Rhodobacter capsulatus SB 1003: one gene and its partner. The protein of the gene in region 2 interacts with the protein of the main gene of each other region in a pairwise test. Links are inferred from orthologs where the notes say so. Each region holds a gene or a part of one and is shown on either strand. Other genes may lie near its edges.

Evidence for each region. Proteins that work in one complex are often made in the same cells at the same time.
Region 1: the proteins of RCAP_RS00685 (region 2) and secA interact in binary tests that used the Escherichia coli proteins (3 or more experiments, as listed by UniProt). The link is inferred for Rhodobacter capsulatus SB 1003 from one-to-one orthologs.

What each region holds. Positions count from the first base shown.
Region 1 is NC_014034.1:253,963-258,230, reverse strand. What follows is about bases 965-4,268. They hold secA (preprotein translocase subunit SecA), read right to left. Parts: upstream 3,880-4,268; coding sequence 1,165-3,879; downstream 965-1,164. Other genes in these bases: RCAP_RS01135 (peptidylprolyl isomerase), read left to right, coding at 4,063-4,268; RCAP_RS01145 (hypothetical protein), read right to left, coding at 965-966. In the rest of the region: RadC family protein, read left to right, coding at 1-49; more of RCAP_RS01145, read right to left, coding at 46-964. UniProt on the Escherichia coli protein: Required for protein export, interacts with the SecYEG preprotein conducting channel.
Region 2 is NC_014034.1:143,240-148,025, reverse strand. What follows is about bases 1,930-4,786. They hold RCAP_RS00685 (alkaline phosphatase), read right to left. Parts: upstream 4,177-4,786; coding sequence 2,683-4,176; downstream 1,930-2,682. Other genes in these bases: RCAP_RS00680 (ABC transporter ATP-binding protein), read left to right, coding at 4,454-4,786; RCAP_RS00690 (hypothetical protein), read right to left, coding at 2,189-2,614; RCAP_RS00695 (error-prone DNA polymerase), read left to right, coding at 1,930-2,170. Also shown: more of RCAP_RS00695, read left to right, coding at 1-1,929.

The DNA of each region.
Region 1 (4,268 bases), 110 kb from region 2 along the record:
GATCGGCAAGGGCCGGGAACTCAGCTTTCGCGCCGAAGGGCTGCTTTAATTCGCCGCCACGGCCAGCGGGAAGCCGGGCAGCGGCATCATCACCGCGCCCTCGCCATCGCCGCAATCGGGCATGGCCAGCGACAGCGGCACCTGCTCGGTGCGGGTGCCAACCGGGCGCAGGACAGCGCCCTGCAGATCCTTGCCGCAGCTTTCCGGCGTCACCGGCGCCTCCAGCACCAGACTCAGGTCCGCCATCGCGGCCGGGGCGGAATAGATCTGCACCGCCTGCGCGGCGCCGGGCTGGCCGAAGCTGGTGATCCAGCCGCCAAGGCGCGTTTCGGCATCGCGCGGCGCCGCCGCCGAGACATCACCGATCGAGCCGGGCGCGGCGCCATATTCATAGCCATGCAGCTCTGCCCCGCTTGCGGGCGGCAGGATCACCGCAATGCGGTTGACCGTCGGCAGCGTCGGCACGGCAAGCGTCACCGTCGCCGTGGCCGTGGCCCCCGGCAGGCCGAGCTGGAACAGCGCCTGTTCCGCAAAGGCCGGAACCAGACCGCTCCAGCCGCCGTCCTCCGAAAGCCGGACCGGCAGGCGCAGCCCCGCGTGGCGGATCTCGGCCAGCGCGCCGGGGTGGCAGGGCGCAAGGACGGTCAGCCGGACCGAGGCGCCGGGGGCAAGCGCGGCCTGCAGCTGTGGCGCGGCACAGGCGCCCGGCGCGGTTTCGATGTCCTGCGGCAGCGGGCCAAGGGCGGCTTCGGCGGCCGGGCGGCGCATCACCGGCACCGTCAGCCGCGGCAGGGACAGCGCGGGCGCCGCCAGATGTCCGCGGGCACCCGGCATCACCGCCGCCGTCACCGGCTGCGAGGGGTCAGCGCGCGGGCCCTCGGGCGCAGCCGTCTGCATGACATGCCCGGTGGCCGCCGCCAGAACGAAGGTGGTGCAGACCATGGCAATCTTGTGAATCGGTCTCATGCCCGGATCCTCCTGCTTCTTGCCAAAAGGTTAACGCCAGATCTCGGCAAAGCTTGGGCCGGACTGCGGCAGAGTTTCCGAAACGGAAACCTTCGCCCGGCCGGAAATTTCCACAAAAACATATCCAGATCAACAGGATAATGAAAAACGGCGGCCCGGGTTCACCCCGGACCGGCGCCATATTTCAGCGCCTTTGTTTCAGGCCAGACGGCCGTGGCAGTGCTTGAACTTCTCGCCCGAGCCGCAGGGGCAGGGGTCATTGCGCGAGGGCTCGCCCCAGGTCGAAGGATCCGATTCGACAAATCCCGGCGCGGCGGCCAACGCCACAGGCGCCGCCGGTTGCGGTGCGGCGCCCGCGGCCGGATCGGCGGCGCCTTCGGCCGCGGCAAGGGCGGCGGCCTGCTGGCGCAGCATCTCGGCGCGTTCCTCGTCGCTCATCGGACGGATCTGGCCCAGCCGTTTCGTCACCTCGTAGCGCAGACTGTCGAGCATGCTTTCGAACAGCTGGAACGACTCGGTCTTGTATTCCGACAGCGGATCACGCTGCGCATAGCCGCGGAAGCCCACGACCGAGCGCAGATGTTCGAGCGTCACCAGATGCTCGCGCCATTTCGTGTCGATCGTCTGCAGCAGGATCTGCTTTTCGATCACCCGCATCGTCTCGGCGCCGAAGGCCTCGGTCTTTTGCGCCATCACCGCATCCAGCGCCGCCGTCACCCGTTCGCGCAGAACGTCCTGGTCGACGCCCTCTTCGGCGGCCCAGTCCGCCAGCGGCAGATCAACCCCGGCATGATCGATGAACGCTGCCCGCATCCCCTCGATATCCCATTGATCGACATAGCTTTTCGGCGGCGCGAATTCGTCGATCAGATCGTCGATCACCTGCTGGCGCATGTCGGCGACGATCTCGGAAATCTCGTCGGTTTCCATGATCTCGCGGCGCTGGCCAAAGACCGCCTTGCGCTGGTCGTTCATCACGTCGTCGAATTTCAGCAGCTGCTTGCGCCAGTCGAAGTTGCGGCCCTCGACCTTGGCCTGGGCGCGTTCCAGCGACTTGTTCACCCAAGGGTGCACGATCGCCTCGCCTTCCTTCATGCCCAGTTTCGAGAGCACGCCTTCCAGCCGGTCCGAGCCGAAGATGCGCATCAGATCGTCTTCGAGCGACAGGAAGAACAAGGACCGCCCCGGGTCGCCCTGACGGCCCGAGCGGCCGCGCAGCTGGTTGTCGATCCGGCGGCTTTCGTGGCGTTCGGTGGCCAGAACGAACAGGCCCCCGGCCTCGATCACCTTCTGCTTTTCCTCGGCATGTTCCGCCTCGATCCGGGCGCGGATCTCTTCGGGGGCGGCGTCGGGATTGGCGGCGATCTGTTCTTGCACCTTCATCTCGACGTTGCCGCCCAGCTGAATGTCGGTGCCGCGACCGGCCATGTTCGTCGCGATGGTGATCGCGCCCAGACGCCCGGCATCGGCGACGATCTGCGCCTCCTGTTCGTGCTGACGCGCGTTCAGCACGTTATGCGGCAGCCCCTCGGCCTTGAGCATCTCCGAGAGCATCTCGGATTTCTCGATCGAGGTGGTGCCGACCAGCGTCGGCTGGCCGATCGCATGCGCGGTCTTGATCGCCTCGATCACCGCGGCGTATTTTTCCTTGGCGGTGCGATAGACGCGGTCGTGCTCGTCCTTGCGCGCCACCGGCCGGTTCGTCGGCACTTCGACGACGCCAAGGTGATAGATGTCGCCGAATTCCTCGGCCTCGGTCACCGCGGTCCCGGTCATCCCCGCCAGTTTCTCGTAAAGCCGGAAGTAGTTCTGGAAGGTCACCGAGGCCAGCGTGACGTTCTCGGGCTGGATCGTCACCCGTTCCTTCGCCTCGATCGCCTGATGCAGACCGTCCGACAGGCGGCGGCCCTTCATCATCCGGCCGGTGAATTCGTCGATCAGCACGATCTCGTCATCGGCGACGACATAGTTCTGATCCTTGAAGAACAGCTTGTGCGCCCGAAGCGCCTGGCCGATGTGGTGCACGATCGTCGTGCTTTCCGGGTCGTAAAGCGACTGGCCCTCGGGCAGAAGGCCGTCGGCCTGCAGCTTCTGTTCCAGAAACTCGTTGCCCTCTTCGGTGAAGGTGGCGTTGCGCTGTTTCTCGTCGAGCTTGTAATGCTCTTCGGTCAGGAACGGGATATAGGCATCGAGCGTGCGATACATGTCGGACCGGTCCTGCGACGGGCCGGAGATGATCAGGGGCGTCCGCGCCTCGTCGATCAGGATGCTGTCCACCTCGTCGACGATGGCGAAGAAGTGATCGCGCTGATACATTTCCGCGACCGAGGCCTTCATGTTGTCGCGCAGATAATCGAAGCCCAGCTCGTTGTTCGTCGCATAGGTGATGTCGGCCGCATAGGCGGCGCGTTTCTCATCATCGGGCTGGAACGGATAGACGACGCCGCAGGTCAGCCCCAGATGGCGATAGACCTTGCCCATCCATTCCGAGTCGCGTTTGGCCAGATAATCGTTCACCGTGACGATATGCACGCCCTTGCCCGCCAGCGCGTTCAGATAGGCCGGGAAGGTGGCGACAAGGGTCTTGCCCTCGCCCGTCTTCATCTCGGAAATATTGCCCTGATGCAGGAAGATCCCGCCCATCAGCTGGGTGTCGAAGGCGCGCAGGCCAAGCGCCCGGCGGGCGGCTTCGCGGCAGTTGGCAAAGGCTTCGGGCAGCAGCGCATCCAGGCTTTCGCCCGCCTGCGCGCGGGCCTGCAGCTCGCGGGTTTTCGCCACGATCTCGGCATCGGAGAGCTTTTCGAAGGCCGGTTCCAGCGCGTTGATCTTCGCCACCAGCGGACGCGTCCGCTTGACCTTGCGGTCGTTGGGCGTGCCGAAGAGCTTTCTTCCAATGTAACCGAGGCCCAGCATTTTTTCTCCGCGGGTTCGTCTGACCAAATCGTGTGAAATGCGGTCTTGTCGCACCCGCCGCGCACCCGTAGAACGGCAAGCGGATAAGGGCGAAACGGCCTTCACAGGACCCTTGGCGATGTAAGGGGCTGCCGTCCGAGTGTCAACGCCGCGGGGTGCCGCGGCCCTGCGGGAGAGGCTTTGATGCCGATTTTCACACGCGTTCTGGGGTCTGTCGCCGTGATGGCGCTTCTGGCCGGTCCGGCGCTGGCCGAGGAGGCCGCGAAAGGGGGCAAGACCCCCGGTCCGGAAACCGTCGTCGCCACGGTCGACGGCACCGAGATCACGCTGGGCATGATGGTGTCCGTCCGCAACAGCCTGCCCGCGGAATATCAGCAGCTGCCCGATCA
Region 2 (4,786 bases):
CACGGATGTTTCCCCCGACATGATCGGCATGGTGTTTGAACGCTTCATCTCGCGCCATCGCGGCGAGCCGCCCGATATCGACGTCGATTTCGAACATGAACGCCGCGAGGAGGTGATCCAGTGGATCTATGAGAAATACGGCCGCGACCGCGCCGGGCTTTGCGCCACGGTGATCCATTTCCGCACCCGCGCCGCGATCCGCGAGGTGGGCAAGGTGATGGGCCTCTCGGCCGATGTCACCGCGGCGCTTGCGGGGCAGATCTGGGGCCTGTCGAACCGCGGCGCCGATCCGGCCCGCCTGCGCGAGATCGGCCTCAACCCCGAAGACCGCCGCCTTGCGCTGACGATCCGGCTGATTTCCGAGATCATCGGCTTTCCCCGTCATCTGAGCCAACATGTCGGCGGTTTCGTCATCACCCGCGGGCGGCTCGACGCGCTCTGCCCGATCGAAAACGCCGCGATGGAGGGGCGCACCTGCATCGAATGGGACAAGGACGACATCGACGCGCTCGGCATCCTCAAGGTCGATGTGCTCAGCCTTGGCATGCTGACCTGCCTGCGCAAAAGCTTCGATCTGCTGGAACGCCACAAGGGGTTGCGGCTGGATCTGGCCAAGGTACCACAGGAAGACCCCGCCACCTATGCGATGCTGACGCGCGCCGATGCGGTGGGGGTGTTTCAGGTCGAAAGCCGGGCGCAGATGAATTTCCTGCCGCGGATGAAGCCCGCCACCTTCTACGATCTGGTGATCGAGGTGGCGATCGTCCGCCCCGGCCCGATTCAGGGCGGCATGGTCAAACCCTATATCCGCCGCCGTCAGGGGCTGGAGGCGCCCGAACCCTTTGGCCCCGCGCTGGCTGCGGTGACGGCCAAAACCCTCGGCGTGCCGCTGTTTCAGGAACAGGCGATGCAGATTGCCGTCGTCGGCGCGGGCTATTCCGCCGAAGAGGCCGATCAGCTGCGCCGCTCGCTCGCCTCGTTCCGGCGCATGGGCACGATCGGCGCGCATCGCGACCGCTTTGTCTCCGGCATGACCGAGCGCGGCTATCCGCTCGCCGTGGCCGAGGCCTGTTTCGCCCAGATCGAGGGCTTTGCCGATTACGGTTTCCCCGAAAGCCATGCTGCAGCTTTCGCGATGCTGACCTATGTCTCGTCCTGGCTGAAATGCCACCACCCCGAGATCTTCGCCTGCGCTTTGCTCAATTCCCAGCCGATGGGCTTTTACGCCCCGGCGCAGATCGTGCGCGATCTGCGCGAGCATGGGGTGGAGGTGCGGCCGATTTGCGTGAACCGTTCCGACTGGGACAATGCGCTGGAGCGGCGGGCCGACGGGCGGCTGGCGCTGCGGCTGGGCTTTCGGCAGATCAAGGGCTTTCGCGCCGAGGATGCGGGCTGGATCGTCGCCGCGCGCGGCAATGGCTACCCGGATGTCGAAAGCCTGTGGCTGCGCGCGGGGCTCTTGCCCAGCCCGCTCGAGCGGCTGGCCGAGGCGGATGCTTTCGCGGGTCTTGGCCTGACGCGGCGGGATGCGCTTTGGGCGGTGCGGGCGATCCGGGCGCCGAAGCCCCTGCCCCTTTTCGCCAATCCGCTGGATGGCGAGGGCGGGATCGAGCCCGCCGTGACCCTGCCGCCGATGCATCTGGGCGAGGAGGTGGTCGAGGATTACATCGCCCTGCGCCTGACCCTGCGCGCTCATCCGATGGAGCTTTTGCGCCCCGGCCTGCCCGGTCTGACCTGCCACGACCGGCTGGTGACGGCGCCACTGCAGCGCACCGCCGTCTGCGGTCTGGTGATCACCCGCCAGCGCCCCGGCACCGCCTCTGGGGTGATCTTCCTGACCCTCGAAGACGAAACCGGCGTCGCGAATATCGTCGTCTGGCCCAAGGTCTACGAGCGTTTTCGCCGTGCCGTGATGGGCGGGCGGCTGCTTCGTGTCACCGGGCGGCTGGAACGCGAGGGGATCGTGGTGCATCTGATCGCCGAGCGGATCGAGGATCTGTCACCGCGGCTTTCCGAGCTGGGCCACCCGCTGGACGGCGCCATCGGCCAGACCCGGCCCGAGGCCGACGATGCCCCCCGCACGCCGGCGCGGCCCGCCCGCCAGCCGCCCCGGGCGCAGCATCCGCGCGAACAGGCCAAGCGGCTTTTCCCCAGCCGGGATTTCCACTGACCCGCCGTGACGGGCCGGTCAGGCCCGCCGGAACGTCGCCTCGCGCAGGCGGACCTTGGAATAAAAGCCCAGCTCCGGGTCGGTGGCATCGCCCAGCTCCAGCCGCCCCTCGACCAGGATCGGCACGTTGAAGGGTTCGACCTCGACGATCCTGCGGGCATAGACGGCCAGGATGTCATCGGGCCAGGGCATGCCGGGTTCGCAGAACGGACAGACCGCCATCGGCCGGTTCGTCAGCACGAAGAAGACCGAATCCGCCTTCAGCGGCGGCGCCATGAAGCCCTGCACCGCCAAACGCGTGCCCTGCCACGCCAGCGCCAGATCGGAAAAGCTCAGATCCTTGTTGTAAAGATCGCGCAGCCGGATCGGGTCTTCGGCCCGCAGCGGCAAGGCCGGGGCCAGGATCAGCGCGGGGGCAAGGGCAAGAAACTGGCGGCGGTGCATCGGCAAACCTGTCAATGGAAACGGAAACAGGCCCCGGGGTTCCGGGGCCTGCAAGGCTGATCCACGGATCACTCGGGCTTCACGGCGTGGTTCATCACGTGGAAGATCACGTTCTGCTCGATCACGCCGCCGAAGAGATGCGCCCAGGGGCCACGGGCATAGACCGCCACATCCTCGCCGGAATGAGTTTCGGACTGCATCGGCACCAAAGCCTGCTGAATGTAATCCTTGTCGGTCGCCTGTTCCTCGGTCACCTCGGGCCGCGCGCCCGAGAAGCTGCCGTCGGCCTGTTTCACCAGCACCGAGCCGACGCCGTTCAGATAGCCCGCCACGGTATAGGGCTTGCCGTCATCGGCCAGATTGGGCTTGCCGGTATGGGTCACGCCCTGCTCGTTTTCCTCCATGCACAGGCCAAGGACGTTCGAGCCGCGGCCGCAATAGCCGTTGAAGCTGATCGCATGTTCATGGTCGGCGGTGACGATGATCAGCGTCTCTTCCGGGTTCGTCATCTTCATCGCCACGGCGATCGCATCGGCGAAAGCCTTGCCGTCGGTGACGGTGCGGTAAAGGTTGCCGTCATGGTTGGCATGGTCGACCCGGCCGCCCTCGATGTTCAGATAAAAGCCGTTCTCGTTCGTCGAGAGCGCCTTGATCGCGGCCTCGGTCATTTCCGCCAGCGAGGGCTCGCCGGTGCGGTCGGTCTCGTATTTCATGTGGCTCGATTCAAAAAGACCCAGCACCGGGGCCTTGCCGCTCAGATCGAGCGCGGTGAAGTCCTCCTCGCCGAACACCACTTCGGCGCCCAGCGCCTTGGCCTCGGCGACCAGATCGCGGCCATCGGGGCGCTTGCCGTCCTTGCCCTCGACATCCTTGACGTCCTTGGGCAGGAAATGCGCCCGGCCGCCGCCCATCGCCACGTCGATCACCCCGGCCTTGATCTGGTCGATCAGCTGGGCGGCGATGTCCTTTTGCGTGCAGCCCTCGGGCATCTTCGAGGGATCTTCCCAATCGCGGTCGACGGTGCGGGCATAGACCGCCGCGGGCGTCGCATGGGTGATGCGCGCGGTGGACAGAACGCCGACCGACTTGCCCATGTCCGACACGATCTCGGCAAAGGTCTTCGTGCCCGCCGTCGCCCCCGCGGCGCAATCGCCGACATTGACGGTGTCCAGCACGTTGATCATGCCGTTCTTCGTCTTGATCCCCGAATTCATCGCCGCCGCCGTCGGTGCCGAATCCGGGGTCTGGCCGTTCGAGGAATAGGTCTTCACCAGCGCCACATGCGGAAAGGTTTCCTGCGGCTGCACGTAATCGTCGCCCAGACCCCCGGCCTGTTGGCCCGAGAACAGCCGGATCGCATAGTTCGTGCCCACGCCATTGCCGTCGGCGGTGAACAGGATCACGTTCTTCGCGGGCTTGGTGATCGGCGCCACCGTCATGCGCTCGGCGATCTTGGCTTGCCCGGCCTTGAACCAGTCGCTTTGCGCCTGCGGCAGATCCCCGGCCAGAACGGCGACCGAGCTGGCAAGGCAAAGCGCGGTGGAAAGAAGAAGACGAGTCATCGGATGTCCCTGCTTGCTGTCTGTTTCGGGCCGCAACCTAGGCACGACGCGCGACACATTTGCGACAGCCCCCGCCGCGCCGGGATTTTTCTGCGCCGCCAGTCGCTGAAATAGTTATGATATATCATTGCAGACGCGGAAATCCTGCGGCCCGGGCCGCCGGTCACATGAAACTGTTACATTGCCGCCGTCTTAAGGCTGAAATCGCATTCGAAGCGGAGCCGCGAACATGCCGACAGAGCCTTTGCCCCGTCCTGCCTGCCCCCCCGACGGGGCGGTGACACAGCGCGGGCTTGCTCTGCAGATCGAGGGGCTGCGGCTGTGCGGCGAGGGCGGGCGGCAGTTGCTGCAGATCCCGCGGCTGCAGATCGCGGCGGGAGCGGCGGTGGTGCTGCGCGGCCCCTCGGGGGCGGGGAAATCGACGCTGCTGCATGTTCTGGCCGGGTTGATCACGCCGCAGGCGGGGCGGGTGCTCTGGGGCGGCACCGATATTGCCGCGCTGCGCGATGGCCCGCGCGCGGCGTTCCGGCGGGCGACGATCGGCCTCGTGTTTCAGGATCCGCTGCTGTTCGAGGAATTGTCGGCACAGGACAATGCCGCGCTGACCGCG